Regions from separate parts of the Hyphomicrobium sp. ghe19 genome, predicted to be linked through region 3. Evidence: riboswitches for the same ligand, from Rfam matches in the RefSeq annotation. Region 3 holds a riboswitch; each other region holds the start of a gene.
The links. A riboswitch is a leader RNA that binds a small molecule or an ion and turns the genes downstream of it on or off. The one in region 3 is predicted to bind cobalamin.

Region 1 (7,646 bases), 1.1 Mb from region 3:
GCATGAAGCGCCGAAAGCGTGAACGCTCCCGCACGCGGCCTCACGCGCACGAGCAGTCCGTCGCCCGAACGCATCGGCCGAAGCGCACCGGGACACCATCCCTTTCTCAAATGCGCCGCGGCGGTCATTCAGCAGCCTCACGTGGCTTGTGCGGACCAGCATTCAAATCGTTGCGGCGCGGCTGCCAGAGTCCGCGAGAGATGGCTTCCGCAAAACGCCGGCGCATTGCTTCCATCGCTGCGGGATTTTCCCGTTCGATGAAGGCCGCCACGGCCGGGTCGCCGAGGTAAGCATTGTAGAGCCGCTCGAACCCCCCGTTATCGACCGACGCCGCTGTCGCTGCAAAAGCAAACGCGGCATCGACGCTCTGCGCCATCTCCGCGGCGCCCCGGAAGCCGTGGCGCATCTGCCCTTCGATCCATCGCGTATTGGCGGCGCGGCCATGAATGACGCGTGCGCACTCTTCTTGAAGCGTCCGCACGCGCGGCTTCTCGGGGTCTGCCGTATCGCCATGATAGAGCGCGACGCCGCTGTTGCCGACGGCAGCAGCAGCGGCAGCGAAGCCGCCTTCGTGTGCCGCGAAATCGCCGCCTGTCAGCAGATCGATCTCGCTGTGGTCCTGAACGTGGACGAACGCATCCGCCGCCGCAACACGATCTTTGAACTCTCCGGCTGCATCCGTGCCGGAACTTTCATTGCGATAGCTTTGCGCCGAATTCTTCAGGTACGCGTCCCCGAGTTCCTCTCGCTTCGTCCAATCGCCGCGATCGATGTGCTGCATCACGCCAGCGCCGTAACTGCCGTCTGCCGGACCAAAAATGCGATCGAGCCTGACGCCCTCGCGATGCGCCACGCGCAACGGATTGTCAGCCCGGTCTTCAGTCAGTCCCGCAACGAGCGCTACAGCGCTGTCGAAGAGAACAAGCTGCGCCCCAAAAATATCGCGAAAAAGCCCGGAAATGCGCAGCGTAACGTCGACGCGCGGCCGGCCGAGTTCCGCCAACGCCTCCGTCTCGATACCTGTGATCCGATACGAGCGAAGGTCCCACACCGGACGGACGCCGAGAAGCGCCAGCGCCGTCGCAAGCTCTTCGCCGCCTGTGCGTAGCGTCGCACTACCCCAAAGGTCGAGCACGATGGCACGCGGCCAATCACCGTGATCACCCACATACCGGTCGAGAATTGCCTTTGCGGCGCGCTTTCCGTTCGCCCACGCCGTTGGCGTCGGAACGCTGCGTGGATCGACGCTATAGAGATTGCGGCCCGTCGGCAGCACGTCGGAGCGACCACGGCTCGGCGCTCCGGCCGGACCCGGCTCGATGAATTTTCCGTCGAGCGCGTGGACAATTGCATTAAGCTCCGCGTCGTCGAGAACGTGTAAGCCGTCGCGAATCGCAAGCTCTTTCACATCGCAGAGAAACGCATCGATGCGCATCAAAGCGTCGTTGGGCGACATACCGGCTTCGAGCCCGCAGCGCTCCGCGATCCCCGCGCGAAAAGCAGCGTCGACAATCTCTCCGGACAACACTTTGCGCCGCCGCGGATCGAGGCCATCGGCCGATGAAAATTCGTCGACGAGCCGCTCGACGTCGTTCAATGGACCCGACAAACCGGCTTCGATCATCGGCGGCGGCCGATGTCCGAGCGTCACGGCGGCAAGCCGGCGCTTTGCCTGCGCCGCTTCTCCCGGATCGTTGACGATGAACGGATAAATCATCGGCACCGGTCCGAGCAAAGCGCGCGGCCCGCATGCTTCGCTTCCGGCGATCGCTTTTCCCGGCAGCCATTCGAGCGTACCGTGCGCACCGAGATGGATCAGCGCGTCAAGTTTCGCGACATGCCGCAACCACAGATAAAATGCGACATAGCTATGCCGCGGCGGCGTCGACGGATCGTGATACTGCGCCTTCCGGTCTTGAACTTGGCCGCGCTCCGGCTGCAATCCGATGAGGAAATTGCCGAACTGCGCAACGCGAAATGAAAAAGCGCCGCCGACTGCAAAGTCGTCTTCTTCAGGCTCACCCCACGCGGCCGTGACGCTGTCACGAAACGCCTCGGAAAGCTGACCGAAGGCCGCGCGATAACCTTCGAGAGACCACCGCACCGGCGGCGCTTCGGAGCCGAGCAGCCGGGCAAGGTCTTTCGACCCATCCGGCGCAGAAGAAATCGAATAACCTTCATCACTCAATCGCGTCGCAATTTTGCAAGCGCTTTCGAGCCCGTCGAGCCCGACAGCATGGGCGATCTGATCCGGCCGCCCCGGATAGGTCGAGAGCAGCAGCGCGACACGGCGATTGCCGCGCGGCGACATTCTCAATGTCGCCCAAGCGGCTGCTAGATCTGCGACGTGTCCTATACCGGCGTTGTAGGGAGCATGCCGAAGCAACGAAATTCCGAGGTCGCTCCCGAGATCGTCCTCCTCCTTGAACGAAACGACTCCCGCAAAAAGCCGGCCGTCGAGTTCGGGCAGAACGACGTGCATTGCGAGATCCGACGCACCGAGACCGCGCTGCGATTTTTCCCATGCGGCACTCGACGCATTCGCGAGCGCCACCTGCAGAACCGGACAATTGGATCGGTCGAGCGGCGACCCATCGGCACCGTCACGCGCGGCAAACGCCGTCGCGTTGACGATCACGTTCGGCTTAAGCTGGCCGAGTTCTTTCTCGAGCCACACCGCCGCCTCTGGAGGTTTAAGACTCGGCACGTACAAGGCGGTCGTCGCGAGTCCACGTTGATCCAGCGCATCGATGAGCCCATCGATCGGCGCAACATCGCCGGCAAGCAAATGCGAGCGATAGAAAATGACGGCCGCCGTCCCCAGGCCATCCGACGCGAATTCGCCTTGAGGCGCTGTACTTTCGCGATAGATGCCGAAGCCTGGAATAATCGACGCTTCTGGAATGCATGCTTCGCCGCCCTTCGCCCGCGTGAGCAAGCCATTGAGCGCCGCGCGCGTATTTTCGACACCCCCGGCATCGAGAAGCGATTGCAGTCTCGTCAGATCCTCCGTCTCGATTGTCGACAACGCACCGAGTCGAATATCCGGCCGCCCGTCGCCCGGCACGATGGCCAACGCAATTCCAAGCTCCCGGCAACGCTTGCCGATTTGCTCGCCGCCATAACGCCAATAATCGAGCCCCCCGAGCAAGCGAACGAGTATCGCCTTCGTCCCCCTGAGAGTCGTGTCCGCAAAAATATCGACGGACATCGGATGGCACAGCGCACTGAGGTTCGCGATGCGAAGGCTTGGCCGTTCGTCTTCGGCAACTGAACGAAATGCCGCGGCCGCCATTGCCAAATCGGAATCCGAAAACGAAAGAAAGACGATATCGGCGGGCGCAAGTCCGAGATCCTGAGGCACGGCGGCCTCATCGAGATCTCGGCTCTCGCGAACGACGATATGCATTAGGCGGCGCCTGTCAGGGTCCTGGTGATACTCTCGCGGTCGAGACCTTTCTGACCGATGACAACGAGCTTGCCGAGCCGCGGCTCGCCGTCCCGCCACGCACGCTCATACCGCGTGTCGACGCGTTCGCCGACGCCTTGCAATAACAGCCGCATCGGCTTTCCATCGATTGCCGCAAAGCCCTTTATGCGCAGCACGTCATGCGCATTGGCGATCGCCTTGGCTCGTGACGCGAGATCGGCGGGGGACGCAAGCGCCGGCACCTCGACAATGAATGTCTCGAAATCGTCGTGGTCGTGATCCGGCTCGTTATCGTGATGCGAAGGACGGGCCGCGAGATCGTTCTCCGCCGCCGCCGAAAGCCCAAGCAATACACTAGCGGGAACGCGACCCTCACGCGTCGCCACGATCTTGATGCTGCGCGGCACGCCGCTCCTGATGGCGTCGGTAATCTGCTCGATCTCGACCTCTGACATCAGATCGGTTTTGTTCAGAACGACGAGATCTGCGCAGAGAAGCTGATCTTCGTAGACTTCTTCCAGCGGATTTTCATGATCTACGGAAGGATCGGCCGCGCGTTGCGCCGCGACCTTCACGGGATCGTCGGCAAACCGTCCCGCATTCACCGCAGGCCCATCGACGACGGTGACGACACCGTCGACCGTGACGCGATTGCGGATGTCCGGCCATTCGAAGGCTTTCACCAACGGCTTGGGCAAAGCCAGACCCGACGTCTCGACGATGATGTGCTCGGGCGGCGGATTTCGCGACAGCAAAGCCTCGAGCGTCGGCACGAAATCGTCTGCCACCGTGCAGCAGAGGCAGCCATTCGTCAGCTCGACGATGTTTTCCTCCGGGCAATTCTCGACACCGCAAGAACGAAGGATCGCCCCGTCGACGCCGACATCACCGAATTCGTTGACGATCAAGGCCAGCCGGCGGCCTTCGGCGTTCTCGATCGCATGTCTGACGAGCGTCGTTTTGCCCGCGCCGAGAAAGCCGGTAACGATGGTGACTGGCACCTTGCGCGCGCTCATTGGCAAAACTCCGAGTCCGAGTTGATATTTTGAGACCCACGGTCACAGGACCCCATCGCGGCAGCTCCGGTCGGAGCCGCACGTTTGAACATCCACGCATGATGGGATGGCGCGCAATGGCGTGCGCAGAGCATTCTGAAAGTCATGTTAACCTTTCTCGCCCCACCGGCGACGGTTCGATTCTTCTGTGACGGCAGGTCTCCTGGCTCGCGGGTCTCAGCGTCTGGCGACCTTCCCGGGCATAACCCAGTGGTCATATCGCCAGCGCTCACCGCTCACAGTTGCGGGGGCAGCTGCGGAGTAAATACCGCATTCCCATTGAACCCTCTTGCGAGGGACCGTCGTCCCCATCGATAAGTGAGCGACTATCCCTCGTCAATCGCCATCAGCGTGTCCTGGACCGCCCGAAAGTCGCTCATGCCAACGCCAACCCTGCCGCAGCTGACATTGGTTCTCGGAGGCGCACGCTCCGGCAAAAGCCTTTATGCCGAGCAGCTTTTGACGAGCCAGCCGGGGCCCTGGGCCTACATCGCCACTGCTGAGGCCTTCGACGGCGAGATGGACGAGCGAATCAAACTGCACCAAAGGCGTCGCAGCAGCGGCTGGGTTCAACACGAAACCCCTCTCGACATCGCCGATACCTTGTCGAACCGGACGTCCGAACTGCCGTCACTCGTCGACTGCCTGACCTTGTGGATATCGAATTTAATGCACGCGGAACGTTCGATCCCCGACGCGACCGATAAACTGATCGCGGCGCTCTCGAAACGGATCGCCCCCTGCGTCATCGTTTCGAATGAAGTCGGCCTAGGCATCGTCCCGGATAACGCGCTCGCGCGAGCGTTTCGCGACGAGGCCGGCCGCCTCAATCAGAAAATCGCGGCCGCGGCGGACAGGGTCGTCTTTGTCGCCGCCGGCTTGCCGCTGACCTTGAAAGGCTGAAACGTGACCACCGACCCAACGATAGACGAAGCCGAGCGCCACAAGGCCAAGATGGCCAAGCGCAAAGCCGTGCAGGACGCCGAGGTCGCCTCGAAGTCGATCGAAAAGGGCGTTCTCCTCGTGCACACCGGCCCAGGAAAAGGCAAGTCCACCGCCGCGTTTGGGCTTGCCCTGCGAGCGCTCGGTCACGGCTGGCGCGTCGGTGTCGTGCAATTCATCAAGGGCGCGTGGATGACCGGCGAACGCGACGCGCTGCGCATGTTCGGCGATCAGGTCTCCTGGCACACGATGGGCGAAGGCTTCACTTGGGAAACCCAGGACAAGGCGCGCGACATCAAGGCGGCGGAGCGCGCGTGGGAGAAAGCCAAAGAGCTGATGGCTGACCCATCCATTCGCCTCCTCATTCTCGACGAACTCAACATCGCGCTTCGTTACGATTACCTTCCGCTTGATGACGTCATCGAAGCGCTCCGCAACCGCCGCGCCGATCTGCACGTCGTCGTCACCGGCCGTAATGCCAAGCCGGAATTGATCGCGCTCGCCGACGGCGTGACCGAAATGGCCGCCGTGAAGCACCACTTCGCAGCCGGCATCAAAGCGCAGGAAGGCATCGAGTTCTAATGCCGGCGCGAACCCTGATGTTTTCGGGCACCGGCTCCGACGTCGGCAAATCCCTGATGGTGGCGGGCCTTTGCCGCTTGCTCGCGAACCGCGGCATCCGCGTGGCGCCGTTCAAGCCGCAGAATATGTCGAACAACGCCGCCGTGACGGCCGACGGCGGCGAGATCGGCCGCGCACAGGCATTGCAAGCGCGTGCGGCACGCGTCGCGCCGTCGGTGCACATGAACCCCGTGTTGCTGAAGCCCGAAAGCGAGACGGGCGCACAAATCGTCGTGCAAGGTAAAATGATCGGCTCGGCGAGGGCGCGTGAATTTCAGGCGAAGAAGCCTGAGCTTTTGCCGGCGGTTCTGGAAAGCTTCGGCCGGCTGAAAGCGGAAGCCGATTTCGTTCTCGTCGAAGGCGCGGGCAGCGCGTCCGAGATCAATCTCCGGAAGAACGACATCGCGAACCTCGGTTTCGCACGCGCAGCCGGCGTCCCCGTTATTCTGATCGGCGACATCGATCGCGGCGGCGTCATCGCCAGCCTCGTCGGAACGCAGCGCGTCCTCGAGCCGGAAGACGCGGCGATGATCAAGGGGTTCATCGTCAACAAGATGCGCGGAGATCCGACGCTCTTCGCCGACGGCATGGCCGCAATCTCGAAGATGACTGGATGGGCCGCGCTCGGCCTCGTTCCGTATTTCGACGATGCGCGGAAACTTCCCGCCGAAGACGCGCTCGCCCTGCGTGATCTTGCAAAAGCATCGAAGCCGAAGGGCGCCGTCAAGCTGCGCATCGCGGTGCCCGTACTTCCGCGCATCTCGAATTTCGATGACCTCGATCCCTTGCGGAGCGAGCCGGGCGTTGCCGTCGATATGATCGAAGCGGGCCAGCCTATTCCAGCAGACGCTGACGTCATTCTCCTTCCGGGATCGAAAGCCACGATCGATGATCTCGCCGCGCTGCGGGCCGAAGGCTGGGACATCGATATCAAAGCGCACGCTCGCCGCGGCGGCCACGTGCTCGGCCTTTGCGGCGGCTACCAGATGCTGGGCAAACGCCTTTCCGATCCGAACGGCATCGAGGGCCTGCCCAGAACCGTAGAAGGCCTCGGACTTCTCGACATCGAGACGGAATTTGGAACGGAGAAAGCGCTCGCAGCCGTCGAGGGAACGCTTCATTCGAACGGCGCTTCATTCCAGGGCTACGAAATGCACGTCGGCCGGACCGGCGGGCCGGACACCGCTCGCCCCATGGTCACATTCGCCGACGGCCGGAGCGACGGTGCGTCGTCGCCGGATGGCCGCATCGCCGGATGCTACGTACACGGCATTTTTGCATCTGACCCGGCCCGCGCCGCCATCCTCGCATCTTTCGGCGCTGAAACATCGGGGAACAGCTACGAAACGGAAATCGACGGCATTCTCGATGGCTTCGCCGAGCACCTCGCTCGCCACGTCGCGATCGATGAGCTTCTCAGCCTAGCAAAATAGCGGCAAAGACCAACAAAATCGCAATCATGATCGCCCATGCGATCATTGCGAGGCGAAGCGCCGCGTCGATGTCGTCTGGCCGGAGATCGCGACGCCCATTGCCCATATAGGCGTCCTCGACGCGCACGTTGCCATAGACCTTTGGGCCGTTGAGCTTGAAACCCA
Region 2 (7,646 bases), 170 kb from region 3:
CAAAGCCGCTTTCCGAAGCGGCATTGATCGAGGCGATCACGATCGTAGCTGAAGCACGAACGGCCGCTATTCTCGACGCTGGCGTGCGCCGATCCGGCGTGGCAATTACGGGAACCGGCACCGACTGCATCGTCGTGGCGGCACCCCTTGGCGGCTCCGAGCGGTTTGCAGGTATGCATACGGCCGTCGGCGAAGCTATCGGAGCGGCAGTTTACGAGGCAATGCGCGACGGCATAACCACATGGCTCCAGGATATGGAGGCCATGCAGCTCGCCGCCAGCGCAGAAGGCTAGGATTTAAGCTGTTGCCGGGACCGCATCTTCAGACCGGATCAACGAAATCGCGACCGCTGCACGATGCAGCAGAAGCAAACCCGCGAACGATGCGAGATTGATCATCAAGACGCGTTCCACAACCGCCGCAGAAAACGCCTCATCCGAAGATCCGACAACAAATCCTGCTCCGTAAAGCGTCGCCTCGTATGCCGCGAAGGCTGCGAGAAACGCGCCGGCGAGAACGAGTGGCGATGAGCCCGTAGCGATCGAGACGACGCGCGTTCCCAGGAACGCAACAATGCTTGCAACGCCGATTGCAGCGCCCCAAGCGAATGAGTCCGCGGTCATCGGATAGGCGAGAATTCCATAACCGACGACCTGATTCGCGAGCCAAGCCACCACGACCAGCGCGACGCCTTCACCGCTCTTCATTTTCGTCCCTGCGAGCGCGGCAACGGCCGCGAGCGGCGCAGCGCACGCAAAAGCCAAGCTGCCGCCGATGCTGAGCGCGGCGATCAACGCGATCCAAAGCACGGTCGCGGTGTTGTCATTGGTGATCGTCTTCAAGGTCATTCGATGTCTCCTGATTTGTTAAATATTAGCACAGAAGCAGGTCAAGGCGAGAGGGCGCGTAACGGCCCCCTCGCCCCAATTTTCAGTTCGTGAACCGAAGACCGGCATAAGCACCAATCCCCGTGCCTTCGAAGCCGTTCGGATTTTCGTAGTGTTTGTCGAAGACATTGTCGATCCGCCCGAAGAGGCTGATGCCATCTCGGAGCCTGTAATCGGCCGCCACGTTGACGAGTGTGAAGCCCGGCAGAGTGACATTGGCGTAGGTCGAGCGATCAATGTCGGCCGCCTCACCGATGTAGACCAGCGACGCGGTCAGCAAGAGCGGGTCATAGGGCGTCCAGCCGGCCGACAAGCTCGCCTTGTTGCGCGGACGGCGAAGGAGCTGCTTGTGCGTGTCTTCGTTGGTTGCTTCCGTATAGGTATAGTCCGCCCGTACGCGAAGGCTCTCAGTGATGTCAGCCGACGCAAAGACTTCGACGCCCGATGTCTTCGCCTTTCCGACATGCACATAGGTTGTGAAGTCATCACTCGAAGTAATTAGGTTCGTGATGTCGTTATAGAAGTACGTCGCACCGAATTGAGCCCGGCCTTTGAAGATGGACTGCTCGAACCCGGCATCCATACCGAGGCTTTCCTCGGGCGCAAGGTCGGGATTGCCGTGGGACCACGGTGAAACCATGAATCGTTGATAGAGCGTAGGCGCTTTGAATGCAGTCCCGACGCTGCCTTTCAGTTTTGTGCCCGTCGCTTCGATCAAGTAAGCTGGTGCGACGCGCCACGTCGTATGACCTCCGAAGTTTTCGTTGTCATCATAGCGCACGTTGCTGACGAGGAAGAAGTTCCGGAAGATTTCGGATTGCAGCTCCACGAAAGCAGCGCGGTTCCATTCTTCGGCGGACAACGGTCCATTCCCGTCCCTATTGTCGAGCTGTTCGTTTTGATGCTCGGCTCCCGTGACGATCGTATATCCAGGCGCCACGCGAAGAACGCTGCGCCAATCGTATTTCACCCGTTCACCGTCATTGGCGCTTCGGCCCCACGTGGGATCGTAGTTGTCCGTCTGCAGGTTGGCATAGTTGATGCCAAAGTAGTTGGTCAGGTTGCCGCCGAGCGCCCTCCACACGACCTCGCCACGCGTATAAAACCGATCGTAATCCGAGCGCGACAGACTCGAATTGGGGTGGCTCGGAAAGCCGGAGTCGTCACCGGTGAAATGTAACGTGGCATCCGTATAGCGGGCCGCGAAATTCACCGTGACGTCTTTTGTCAGGTCAACGCCGATCTTCGTCGAATACGTCCAGTTATCGTAACGGTTGCTGTGGCGCGCCTCGCCTGGCAACAGAAGATCGAACGGCGTAACCGGTGTATCGTCGGCCCGAAAATGCGAAACGTTGAATGAGTAGTTGTAGCGATCCGCTCCTCCGCTGATGCTCGTCGCCTGATTGAACGTGCCGAATGAGCCGCCTTCGATCATGCCGGTGGCCTTGGCCGGTCCTTTTCCCGCTTTGGTATTGATGACGATGACGCCGCCCAACGCATCCGCGCCGTAAAGGCCGCTCTGCGGGCCACGCAGAACTTCTATGCGCTCGATGTCCGTCGTCAGCATTTGACCGAAATCGAAAGAGCGATTGGGATTACTGGGATCGCTGACGTCGATGCCGTCGATCAAAACCTTCGTGTGATTTGAGTTTGTGCCGCGCATGAAGACAGACGTAACTCCGCCGGGACCGCCCGTTTGCACGACGTTGAGGCCCGGCACGCTTTTCAGCACGTCTGGCAGCGTGCGGCGCTGCTGCGCTTGGATTTCTTTTGATGTGATGACCGTAACCGAGCTTGCAATCTGCTCGACCGGCGAGGCGATGCCGGTCGGCGAAACAGCCACATCGGAATTATCGGCGTCACGTGCCGTACCTGCAGTCCCGCCGCCGGAATTCTGAGGTGTCGAGCTTTGTTGAGCGGCAGTCGGCGCCTTCCTCTTCGCCTGGGGATCCTCGGTTGATGTAACCGTGACTTCCGGGAGATCGGTAAGCGGCGCAGTAGATACCTGAGCGCTGGCTTCGATCGCGGAAAGTGATGAGATTGTAGAGAGTATGGCTGCACTCGCGGTGCGGCGCATGAAGACACGTTGCATGAAGATCCCCCGTCGCATGACGTAAGGGTGGATCGCTCCTCAAGGCGTACCGGCAAAGGCTCAGTGGATATACGCGCACGTCTTCGTTCACGGCTCCCCAGGGACTCGTGTTCAAACTGACGTTCGCGCGCAGAATTTTATCCGCTCAGCGCAGCGACCTGCATGACCTGACGTGGCTCCCCACCGGTTGACACATCAGCCGCCTCTACGGGTTTCCGCTCTTCCGCGCCCCACGCACGGGAGATGGGCAGCTTGTGATGGCAGGTCTCCTGACTTGCGGCTCAAGCGTCTTCTCCGACCTTCCCGAGGGCCTCCAGAATGAGGCCGTCAGTGGTATAACCGGAGCGGACTCGCCGCTTACAGTTGCGGGGGCAGTCTCGGCATTGACACCAAAGGTGTCGCACCGCGTTCCCATTTTCACCATCCGCGCGACTTGACGCGAATGGAACCGTCACATCGCCATAAGCACACAATGGACGATAACGAGTCAATGCCGAAAAACTGCCACACTCGGCAGAAAGCGGAGCGCCAGTGCGGGACGCTTCCGAGAAGAAAATGCGCCAGCAAATTCGAGGCGGATCATTTCTCGATTGATGCGATAGGAACCTGAACCGTGCAAACGACGCCGGACGGCTCAAAGGCGAGCTTCGCCCGTTCGTCGCGGAACAAACTTTGCTCGATCAAGCGTGAACCAAAACTTCGGCGCGTGGGAGCTCTCACAGTTGGGCCGCCCTGTTCCTTCCAAATCAGGCTCAACGATTGTTGGGCCGTATCGCCTTCCGCCACGATGGAAACCGTCCCCGTCGCGCTGGAAAGTGCGCCGTACTTCGTCGCGTTGGTGCACAATTCGTTCAGCATCAATGCAAGTGGTTGAACGGCCAAGGCCGTAACTTCGACATCGGGAATTCGAATTGTGAATCGCCCATGATCCTGAACATCAAACGGCTCGATCGCCGCTTTCACGATGGAAATTAAGGGTGTCGGTCCCCAGCTTGTTTCCAACAAAAGACGGTGCGCGCTGCTCAATGCCGTCAAACGATGCCGGATTGCGTCGCCGGCTTCTTTCAAGCTTTGAGCGCTGCTGATGCTTTGGGACGCAATCGCTTGGGTCACCGCCAGCGTGTTTTGAACGCGATGGTAGAGTTCTTCCATCAGCAGAGAATGTAATTTTGCCGCAACATCCTGTTCAGCAGAATGCAAGCCAGCCTCGATCAGCAAGCGCCGAAGGTCCGCATTCTCAAATTTCAGACGGAACTCTTCATCGGAAATTTTTGGGCCCCCCGTGCCACGCAAACCATGCTCGACCATCGACTTGCAAACCAGCCAGAAGACTACGGAACGCGATCCGATCTCTCAAATTAAGCCTGTACCGTATAGTAACATCGGAGCGGCCGCTACAGTCTTACTTAAGTGTGTTGAAGGCTAAGTGCTTGGTCGGACGCGGTGACCGGGCCTTAACAGACCTCGATCCAGCAGCTGCGGTCAGTGTCACGAGAAGCGGTCATGCACTTGCCACCACGCCAGCGACATTAAAGGAAGCGGTTAAGGAAGACGCTATTAGCCGCCGGAATCAATCTCGGAAAAGTTTACGACTTGCATCCCTTATTTGCGCGTCGAATTAGTGATCGCTACGCATGTAACCTGGGGAGCCATTGTCGGGAGAGAATAGAATATGCGGTTAGCAATTCGCATGTTGCAGCGGATAGCTATTTTCGGCCTCGGCGTTCTGAGCGTCTGGCTGATCGTGGACGTCTTCGAACTGGTGGACCGGCGGCTGCCTTGGATCCTCGCCGTAAGCGCCACTTACGTCATCGGCGCGTACCTCATTCTCCCACGCGCGGTTCGCATGGGCCTGAAAATTCTTCAGCGCCAGCACGTGCCGAGTTTCACGATCACGGGAGATGGCCTGCCAGGCGACCCCGTGAACTTGGCATTGGCCGGCACCGCGGCTCAGCTCCGTGCAGCGTTCGCGGCTGCAGGTTGGGTGGAAGCGGATCGGCTGGATATCGCCAGCTCGTGGCGAATGGCTCGCGCTTTCGTCCTCAACACGCCATACCCGACCGCGCCATTCAGCACGCTTTATCTTTTTGGGCGAGGCCAGGACATCGGATTTCAAAAAGCGATCGATAACAGCCCGCGCAAGCGGCACCATGTCCGCTTCTGGGCACAAAACCTCACGGATGCCGAGACGAACTGGAACTCAGCCGCCTTCTGGCTGAACGACGAGCGCCCGGCGGACGATGAGCACGCGCTCTGGGTGGGAGCCGGCACCAAGGATACCGGCCTATCTTTGACGCGCATGACGTTTCAGATGACGCACGCGACCGACTCCGACACCAACGCCGAACGCAATTTCATCGTCGAGGAATTGAGCAAGCGCGGCGTCATCGGAAAAGTGACCAACTATAAAACCGGCGACGAGCTGATCACGAAGCACGTGAACCACTACGTCACCGACGGCGATGTCGCGGTCGCCGAACTCGAAGCTCCGGCAAGTTGATTGGCTTTCAGGGCCGCCCTCAGTCGCCGTCTTCGCCCCCTGCCCCCCGACAAGTTGACGCCTATCCTGGCGAAATCGGAATTGAATCTGAGCCGCCGGGCGCCACTCGAACGAGATGCGGCGAGACGCGTGTGCGGAGAACAAAAAAGGGGACCGCGAATTAACGCGATCCCCCAGCCTCATTGACCGAGCCTCTAGTGAGGCCTGGATTAGAAGTGAACGTCGATACGGGCCGAACCGATGTGCGCCAAGTAATCTTCGCGAACGTTGGCGTCGTAGTTCAGTTCGAACGTCGATTCCGCACTGATCTGAGCGAGCATACCGACGCCGAGTCCTGCGGTGTCACGTCCGACCGCCGGTCCCCCGGCCGCAAAGGTGCCGCCGCCAGCCGCAAAGCTAGCCGTGACGTTCTGAGCGTCGTCGGCAAATTCATGCAGCCACAGAGCGCGGCCTTGAATGACGGTATCGTTCGCAATTGGAACGAGCGCTTTTAGACCGAGGCCTGACACTAGCGAGTCGTTATCCTGGCTGCCGACGTTGAGCGCCATGCCGCCATCGCTGCTCTCCGTATAGCCATTCTGGTGAAGCCGCGAATACGTCAGCGATGCGACGGGCGTAAGGATCGTGCTAGCGAAACGCATAGGAGCACCGATTTCGACCGAGGCGTTGAATTGACCGCCGTCATGGCTGCCCTCTGCCTTATCTGAGAACGGAATGGTCAGCACACGCGTGGTGTCGTAATCATTCCAAGTGAAGCCCGTGCGCGCCGACGCGTACCATCCGGCTCCCTTGACCGCACCGTAGGCTTGGATCAGGTAGCTGTCGATTTCCGTATGGTTCTGCGAAGTATCCCCGTCGCCGTTGATCCGGGTATTCGCGTAGCCGCCGGCAACACCGACGCGAACTCCTGGTGAGATCCAGTTGTCGTAGCCGGCAAGCGCGCCGTAGATGCGGGCATCATAGCCGTCGACTTGCTCGCGCCCGTTTTGATTGAGTCCGGCGCCAAACGCTTGGCCCCAGAGTGCTGCACTGCGCGGCGCAACGAAGTCATCATCGTCCTTGAGACCACCACCGAGGTTTGAACGGTTCGGGTCAGATGGCTGCTTCATGCCGAGCCCGGAAGGTCCGGATGCAAAGGACGGGGCTCCGCCGGTGGCTCCAACCGCGTTGAGGCGCATATCGATGTGCTGCCCAACCGCGCTGTTGAGCGCAATCGCTGCTTGCTGGGTTGCGAAGTTCGTTTCAGGTGCAAGCTGATTGCCGGCCTTCTTTACGTCGTCCTCCTCCTCGACGCCGAGAAGTGCGACGCCAAGCTCGCTATCGAACCCAAGGAGAGCGTTGATGGCGCTCGCCCCCGGTTTGGACATGCCCTCGATGTCGTTGGCATCGACCCGATCGGCGGTGATGACCAAGTTATTGGAGACGACGCTGGCGTCCCAATGCAGCAGGGCAGTCTCGGCGACCTCGGGCAGACCTGTGATTCCGGTCGTCGTGGTTGCGATCGTGAACTCCTCACCGGACCAAACAACGCGCTCGAGGTTCGCGACAACGGTCGCGTCGTCATCGGCATTCAGGTGTCCGGTGATGGCGAGAACGCCATTACCGCTGTTCGTGATCGTCGTCGCAAGCTTCGAGTCGTCGTCAAGCGTGACGTTACCGATGACATGAAGCGTCTTGTCGGCGACGTCGATCGTGCCCTTGTTCAGGACGTTGCCCTGAATTGTGCCGGTGCCCTTTAGCGTGCCGTCCTCACCGATATTGGTGATCGGCGTCTTGAGGATTCCTTCGACGTTCAGTGTACCGGCGTCGATGTTTGCAGCAGACAGGAACTCGAACGTCTTGCCGAAGGCGAAGGTCCAGTTCGGGCCGCCGGACGCCGCCGGTGCATCATCATCGTCGTCATCGTCACCGCCGCCTGCATCCTCACTGGCGGCAAGATTCAGGGTTGTGAACTTCGATACGTCGCCACGCAGCGTGCCGGTGCCCTCTAGATTGAGGATGTTGTTGCCGGCGCCCGTCGTGGCGGTGATGTTGCCGGTCGCGGTGTTTACTGAACCGTCGTCCTTGCGGCCGAAACCGTCGTCGACGAGAGTGACAGTGTTCTTCGCGCCTGCAACGTCCTTGATCAGGATGTTGCCGTCGAATTTACCGCTGTTCTCAATGCTGT
Region 3 (7,646 bases):
CAACGCGGTCGAGTTGCCTGACGTCGATACGATGATCGTGAAGCTCGTGACGAGGCTCGAACAAGATCCGAACGATGTGAACGGTTGGAAAACGCTCGGATGGTCTTACCTCAATACCGATAAGCCAGACGATGCGGCTAAAGCCTACGAAACAGCCCTGAAGCTCGACCCCGGCAATGAGGAAATCAAGAAGGCCCTCGAGCAAGCAAAGTCGGCACAGATCGCGGCAAGCAATTCGCCGTCCGCTTCAGCATCAGAGCCAGTGGCAGGGGACACCGCTTCTCAGCGTGACGACATGATCCACGGCATGGTCGACAAGCTCGCAGCACGGCTCGAAACCAATCCAAACGACGAGAACGGCTGGCTGCGTCTTATGAGTTCGCGCATGACCCTTGGCGAGAAGGATGCTGCAAAAGCAGCACTGACGAAAGCCCTCGCGGCCTTTGCAAACGACGCCGGCGCAAAGACCCGCCTGACCTCCGCGGCGCGCGAACTCGGCATCGGCACCGAATAGACGACGAGCGAGCGCGCCGGGCAAACCTTGCCCAGCGCCTGGCACCAATCGAAGAGCATCGTCTGTCCGCCCTTGAACCCCAGCTTCTTGAAGTCCAATTCGAACCGCGTCTCTTCGAAAGACAGAGACGGAGATTGGGACGATCAGCGCTTCTTTTTTCGAAGGTCGAGATAATAAAGATCCAGCCCGTAGATCTCTTTTCGGCGCGAGTTCAGCTGCGCGATGAGAGCAATCATCGAGGCCGTGTTGAAGAGCAGCACAAGCCCGCCTGAAATCGCAAGAGCGAGATTGACTTCATCGGAAAACCCCCAGACGCGCATTTCGTAGAAAATGAACCCGTAAAGCGCCCACAGCACAACGACACTGACTAGGGACCAATTCCGATCTGCAGCGAATTCGCGCTCAATTCGGGGATCTTCCTCGGGTGGTTTCAAGATAACCTCCACGGTTGATTATTAATTGTGTGAGGGACTTAAAAACAATCGTCATCAAATGAAGGGCGTTCGTGCACTGAAAGCAAGCGAAAGGGTTTTGTAATTTTCGGCGAATTGCATCGCCGTCCGGGAAGGAAGGGTCTCTTGCAACGCAAGTTCGAGATTAACGTATACAGATCAAATCTTCTAGGCATATTTCACAAAGAATCGCCCTAGAGTTGAGCGGCGGGCACCGGTAGGGCGCACACTGTATGCCTTCAAAACCATGCGCACACGCATCGCGAGTCGCTTGTTGGATCTTACATATAACGAAATTACTGAGCAAATTGGTTAAAGGATTCCGGCAGCAGTTTCATACCCTTACGACGGCTCCATCGAGCGGCATTGTTATATTTTCGTTCTGGGATCTTATCTCGACGTCGAAGCGCTGCGATACGCACGTCGCTTGATCATCTACCCGTAAATCCGCAGTGTTGTTTTGAGTTGAACTTTCGGCGCAATTTCAGCGACTACAGGATCCTCAGAGTGCCAAAGGATGCTTGTCGCCTCAATGCCGTGAAAGTCTCTCGACGTTACAACAATCGACCTGCGCTGTCGCAAGCACTTATCGATCTCGTCAACGTCCGGGATCGGCGTCGGGTAAGTCCGATTTCCGTTAGGCAGTATGACGCTCATGGCCGACAAGTCCTCCTCCAGAGATGTACGTGAAATCAAGAGCCAGTTGTTCGATCGAGCAACTTTTGCATAGTCGCCGGTCACTGCAAACTTTCATCCGCAGTGACCGTTTTGCAGACAGCTAGAGCCAGGCAGCTCATTCCCAGCTCAGCGCTCCGCCGTTCTGATATTCGATGACGCGTGTTTCGAAGAAATTTTTCTCCTTCTTCAGATCCATCGCTTCCGACATCCACGGAAACGGGTTTTCCCGTTCCTTGAACACCGGCATAAGGCCAAGCTGTGCGCAACGGCGGTTGGCGATGAATTCCATATACTGTTCCGTCAGCGCGGCGTTGAGACCGAGAAGGCCGGTCGGCATCGTATCCCGGCCGTAAGCGGCTTCGAGACCGGCGGCATCGTGGAGCATCTGACGAATTTCATCCTGAAACGCCTTCGTCCAGAGGTCGGGATTTTCAGCCTTGATCTGGTTGATGACGTCGATACCGAAGTTGAGATGAATGCTCTCGTCGCGCAGGATGTACTGATACTGCTCGGCGATGCCCACCATCTTGTTGCGCCGTCCCAGCGACAGGATTTGAGCAAAGCCAGTGTAAAACCACATCCCTTCGAAGACGACGTAGAACGCGACGAGATCGCGAAGGAACGCCTGATCCGTTTCCTTCGTGCCGGTCTTGAAAGCCGGATCTTCCAGATGCTTGGTGTACGCCAGCGCCCAGGCGGCCTTGTCCGTGATCGAAGGAATTTCCCGGTACATATTGAAGAGTTCGCCTTCATCGAGGCCGAGACTTTCAACGATGTACTGGAAGGTGTGGGTATGCACCGCTTCCTCGAAAGACTGCCGCAAGAGATATTGCCGGCACTCCGGATTGGTGAGGTGGCGATAGATTGCCAGCACGATGTTGTTGGCGACGAGCGATTCCGATGCCGCGAAGAAACCGAGGTTGCGCTTGACCATGCGGCGCTCGTCCTCCGTCAAGCCATCCTTGGCTTTCCAGAGCGCGATGTCGGCCTGCATCGACACTTCGGTCGGCATCCAATGATTGTTGCAGCCAGCCAGATATTTCTCCCACGCCCAGCGATACTTGAGCGGAAGGAGCTGATTGACGTCGGCGTGGGCGTTGATCATCGCCTTGTCATCGACGCGTACGCGGCCGCCATGACGATCGATATTGCCGAGGCCGGTCGCAACTTCCGGATCAATGATCGGGTGAGGTTTGCGGACCGACGGCGAATGGGCGGCTGGCTCTGACCAGTCGAGCATGAGATGTCTCCGTTTCTAGAATTTCCTTACTGGCAGGCTTCGCAAGTCTGATCGTCGATCGAGCAGGCTTTGCCTTCGGCCGGCGACGAAAGCAAAACCGGGCTAGCGACTGCGTTGAGCTTGCCGTCCGTACGCTTGAGCGTCGACTTCTCGACGTGCGTGGCCGATTGGGCCCGCAGATAATAGGTGGTCTTGAGGCCACGCTCCCATGCAAGGCGATAAAGTGCATCGAGTTTACGCCCATTCGGCGCCGCGAGGTACAGATTGAGCGATTGGCCCTGGTCAATCCATTTCTGCCTCCGCGCAGCCGCATCCACGAGCCAATGGGCATCGACTTCGAAGGCTGTCGCATAAAGCTCTTTGAGATCGTCCGGGACCCGGTCGATAGTGCCGAGCGAGCCATCGAAGTACTTGAGGTCCGACACCATCACCTCGTCCCAAAGACCGCGCGCCTTGAGATCGCGAACCAGGAACGCATTCACGACCGTGAAGTCGCCCGACATGTTGGACTTGACGTAAAGGTTGCGGAATGTCGGTTCGATCGACTGCGCGACACCACAGATGTTCGAGATCGTCGCGGTCGGCGCGATCGCCATGACGTTGGAATTGCGCATTCCAGTCGTCCTCACGCGGTCGCGCAGTGCAGCCCAGTCCAGAGTAGCGGACGCGTCGAGCCGAAGGTCTGCGCCTCGCGCGTCGCTGAGAATGCCAATCGAATCGATCGGCAGAATGGCCCTGCTCCACAGAGAGCCTTCGAACGACGGATACCTGCCACGTTCCGCGGCGAGATCAACCGACGCCGAAATGGCATCATAGCTGATCGCCTCCATGCTGCTATCGGCAAACGCTACGGCATCATCCGAGCCATAAGGAATGCGAAGCGCATGCAGCGCATCCTGGAACCCCATGAGCCCAAGACCGACGGGACGATGACGAAGGTTCGAGCGCCGCGCTTCCGGGATCGTGTAGAAATTGATGTCGATGACATTGTCGAGCATGCGCATCGCCGTCTTCACGGTGCGGGCGAGCTTGTCGTGATCCAGACCTTGCGGCGTGACATGCGCGGCGAGGTTGATCGAACCCAGGTTGCAGACTGCGACCTCGTCGTTCGAGGTGTTGAGCGTGATTTCCGTGCAAAGGTTCGACGAGTGCACGACACCGCAATGCTGCTGAGGCGAGCGTAGGTTGCAGGGGTCCTTGAACGTGATCCACGGGTGGCCCGTCTCGAAGAGCATCGTCAGCATCCGCCGCCAAAGATCGACCGCGCGAACGCGCCGCGCAATCTTCATCTCCATGCGTTCGGCCTTCTTCTCATACTCTTCGTAACGCGCCGCGAACGCTGTGCCGTAGAGATCGTGCAGGTCAGGAACCTCGTCGGGCGAGAACAGCGTCCAGGGTCCGTCTTCTGCGACGCGCTTCATGAAGAGATCCGGGATCCAGTGAGCCGTGTTCATGTCGTGCGTTCGCCGGCGGTCGTCACCGGTATTCTTCCGGAGATCCAGAAACTCTTCGATGTCGATGTGCCACGTTTCGAGATAAGCGCAGACCGCACCTTTGCGCTTGCCGCCCTGATTGACCGCGATCGCGGTGTCGTTGGCGACTTTCAGGAACGGCACGACTCCCTGGCTTTCGCCGTTTGTGCCTTTGATGTGGGCGCCGAGGCCGCGCACGCGCGTCCAGTCATTGCCGAGGCCGCCTGAGTATTTGGCGAGAAGCGCGTTGTCCTTAATGGACTTGAAGATGCCGTCGAGATCGTCCGGCACCGTCGTCAGGAAGCACGAAGACAATTGCGGACGCGGGGTTCCGGAATTGAAAAGCGTCGGCGTGGAGCACATGAAGTCGAACGACGAGATGAGATCATAGAAGGCGATGGCCTTCTCCTCGCGGTCGATCTCACGCATCGCGAGGCCCATGGCGACGCGCATGAAGAAGGCTTGCGGCAGCTCGAAGCGGATACCGTTCGTCTGCAAGAAATAGCGATCGTACAGCGTTTGAAGGCCAAGATACTGGAAGATGCCGTCGCGCTCTGGCTTCAACGCGCGCCCAAGACGCGCCAGATCGAACCGCGCCAGTTCCGGATCGAGCAGTTCGGCCACGATGCCTTTCGCGACCAATGCCGAGAAGTACTCGGGATAGCGTGCCCCCATCTCCGATTGACGCGCCGAGTCTTCCCGACCCCTCACGAACGACAGTGCCTCGCTGCGCAACCGATCCATGAGCAATCGCGCCGCGACGAATGTGTAGTTCGGCTCTGTTTCGATGAGGGTGCGCGCGGCGAGCACCGGCGCTTCCGCCAACTCATCGACCGTAATTCCGTCGTAGAGATTGCGTTGGCTTTCGGAAAGCACGGACTCTGCGGTCACATCCGGCAAGCCATCGCAGGCTTCGACAATCAGCAGGCGCAGCCGGTCTATGTTGAGCGGAGACAGACGGCCGTCCCTTGCCTTGACGTTCATCGGCGAAACGGCAGCGACCTTCACAAGTTCAGCAGACGTTGCGCGTTCGCGCGCGCGCTCTTCGCGATAAAGGACGTAAGCTCGCGCAACTTTGTGGTTTTCGCTGCGCATCAGCGCAAGCTCGACCTGATCCTGGATCTCTTCGATATGGAACGTGCGGCCCTGAGCGCCGCGGCGCGTCAACGCCGAAACGATCTGCTCAGTCAATTCCTCGACGGTCTCGTGAACGCGCCGCGATGTAGCCGCGCGCCCCCCTTCAACGGCGAGGAATGCCTTGGTGAGCGCCACGGTGATCTTGCTGGCGTCGAATAGCGTGACGCCGCCGCTGCGCCGGATGACCTGGAACAGCTGTTCCGTCGAGGCCTTCGGTGCGCCGATGCCTGAAACGTGATTGGATTGAGAGCTTCGTGCTTGGAGTACGATAGACATCGGCAAACCCCTGAAAAAAGGGGGCTTGGGCCGCATGGTACGCGCATTCATCCGCGCGCAATGGCGGGATGAACCAATCCATCAGGACACCCCGCCCGAGGACGTGAAAACACCATCACAGGCAGGTCTCCTGACTCGCGGGTCGCTGCTCTCTGTCTGGCCTTCCCGACACGCGAAGCATCAGTGACCTTTATCCGACAGGAACTCGCCGCTCACAGTTGCGGGGGCAGTCCCGGGATTGCACCGCTCGAAAAGCGATGCGCACCGGGTTCCCTCTTAGCGCTGAATGTTGAAATCCAGCGACCTATGATGTCCTCATAAAGACAGATTCCAATGGGCATGCGCAATATGTGGTGGCGCGAATTCTAAAGTTACCCCAGGTGTTGTTGCGCTTCTCCAATGGCAAGACGTCGCGCACTCAGGCGGCGCGCCAGCGGGCCGGCATCCCGCGCTCGGAAAGCGAGACGAAGACACGGCTTTCCGGGCCGACGTAGTCGGCGGTCGGACGAATGATCTTGTTGTCCTCGCGCTGCTCGATGATGTGAGCGCTCCAGCCGGCTATGCGGGCCATTGCGAAAATCGGCGTGAACATCGAGGCCGGGATACCCAGAAGATCGTAAAGCACGGCGCTATACCAATCCACATTGGCGAACATGTTCTTGGAGTCGGCCATCACGACCTCGATCCGTTCGGCGATGGACATCACTTTGTGATCGTTCGAGCGATCGGCCAGTTCATTCGCCAACGTACGCAGGACTTCAGTGCGCGGGTCCGAAATCCGATACACCGGATGGCCAAACCCCATCACGACCTGCTTGTTGGCCACCCGCTCGCGCACATCGACCTCGGCTTCGTCCGCCGTTCTATAGCGCGTGATGACCTCATACGCGGCCTGATTGGCGCCGCCATGCTTGGTGCCACGCAGCGCACCGATGGCTCCGCTGATTGCGGAATAGAAATCAGAGCCCGTCGCCGCAATCGAGCGCGCGGTGAACGTCGATGCGTTGAACTCATGTTCGCCGTAAAGCACCAGTGAAGCCTGTAGCGCGCGGACTTGGTGGTGGTGCGACGCCCGTCCGTGCAACAGCGTGAGGAAATGCCCGGCGACGGTGTCATCATCCGTCTCGACGTCGATGCTGCGGCCGCTGCCCGAGAAATGATACCAATAGAGCAGCATCGAGGGCGCCGATGCAATCAGGCGATCAGCGATAGCGCGCGCGTTCTCGGCCTTTTGATCTGGCGATTCCGGAAAGACGCATCCGAGCGCCGACACGCCAGTGCGCAAGACATCCATCGGGTGCGCGGCGGCGGGCAGAGCTTCGAGGGCGCGCCTCGCGGCGAGCGGAAAATTGCGCTGAGCGCGCAATTTCCTCTGGTACGTCGCGAGCTCTTCCGCCGATGGCAGCGTGCCGTAAATGAGAAGGTGCGCCACCTCTTCGAACGAGCAGCCCATCGCCAGGTCACGAACGTCATAGCCGCGATACCTGAGGTGATCGCCGCCGGGGATGACCGAGGATACGGCGGTCGATCCGGCAACGACCCCCGAGAGCGCAACCGACTTTTTCTGAGCCGGTCTTTCAAGGTTAGCGAGATCAGAAGCCATCGATGTTCTCCAAGAGCTGTCGTGACGTTCGGCAAAATTGCCCGCCGCAAGCACCCCGCGGCGCTTGCGTTCCACGAAGTATCAAGGGACAGCGGCAATTTACGAAAGCGCTGAAAATGCGAAGATTTGCGAAGCCGGCTCGGTGAATCGGCAAACGGGAGAAAAGCGAACGCTCACTTCGCTATCAGTTCTTCGCCTTGCTCAGGCGCTAGAATGACGACGCCGTCCTCGTCGCCGATGACCATATCGCCAGCGTTTATCGCTGTACCCGCGA

Region 1: another riboswitch for cobalamin. It lies ahead of cobW (cobalamin biosynthesis protein CobW); the one in region 3 lies ahead of AACL53_RS07540 (ribonucleoside-diphosphate reductase subunit alpha).
Region 2: another riboswitch for cobalamin. It lies ahead of AACL53_RS06595 (TonB-dependent siderophore receptor); the one in region 3 lies ahead of AACL53_RS07540 (ribonucleoside-diphosphate reductase subunit alpha).

The regions. Positions count from the first base shown of each region.
Region 1 is NZ_LR743509.1:489,218-496,863, reverse strand. Features, by position in the region: gene cobG (precorrin-3B synthase) at 1-128, opposite strand, end outside; gene cobN (cobaltochelatase subunit CobN) at 125-3,409, opposite strand; gene cobW (cobalamin biosynthesis protein CobW) at 3,409-4,446, opposite strand; cobalamin riboswitch at 4,621-4,804, opposite strand; gene cobU (bifunctional adenosylcobinamide kinase/adenosylcobinamide-phosphate guanylyltransferase) at 4,864-5,388, shown strand; gene cobO (cob(I)yrinic acid a,c-diamide adenosyltransferase) at 5,392-6,009, shown strand; gene AACL53_RS02300 (cobyric acid synthase) at 6,009-7,481, shown strand; gene cbiB (adenosylcobinamide-phosphate synthase CbiB) at 7,465-7,646, opposite strand, start outside.
Region 2 is NZ_LR743509.1:1,400,514-1,408,159, reverse strand. Features, by position in the region: gene AACL53_RS06605 (adenosylcobinamide amidohydrolase) at 1-293, shown strand, start outside; gene AACL53_RS06600 (hypothetical protein) at 297-848, opposite strand; gene AACL53_RS06595 (TonB-dependent siderophore receptor) at 931-2,979, opposite strand; cobalamin riboswitch at 3,221-3,447, opposite strand; gene AACL53_RS06590 (HWE histidine kinase domain-containing protein) at 3,559-4,287, opposite strand; gene AACL53_RS06585 (LssY C-terminal domain-containing protein) at 4,652-5,479, shown strand; gene AACL53_RS06580 (autotransporter outer membrane beta-barrel domain-containing protein) at 5,689-7,646, opposite strand, start outside.
Region 3 is NZ_LR743509.1:1,574,953-1,582,598, reverse strand. Features, by position in the region: gene AACL53_RS07555 (tetratricopeptide repeat protein) at 1-514, shown strand, start outside; gene AACL53_RS07550 (hypothetical protein) at 658-948, opposite strand; gene AACL53_RS07545 (ribonucleotide-diphosphate reductase subunit beta) at 1,760-2,884, opposite strand; gene AACL53_RS07540 (ribonucleoside-diphosphate reductase subunit alpha) at 2,911-5,769, opposite strand; cobalamin riboswitch at 5,872-6,092, opposite strand; gene prpC (2-methylcitrate synthase) at 6,188-7,372, opposite strand; gene rraA (ribonuclease E activity regulator RraA) at 7,546-7,646, opposite strand, start outside.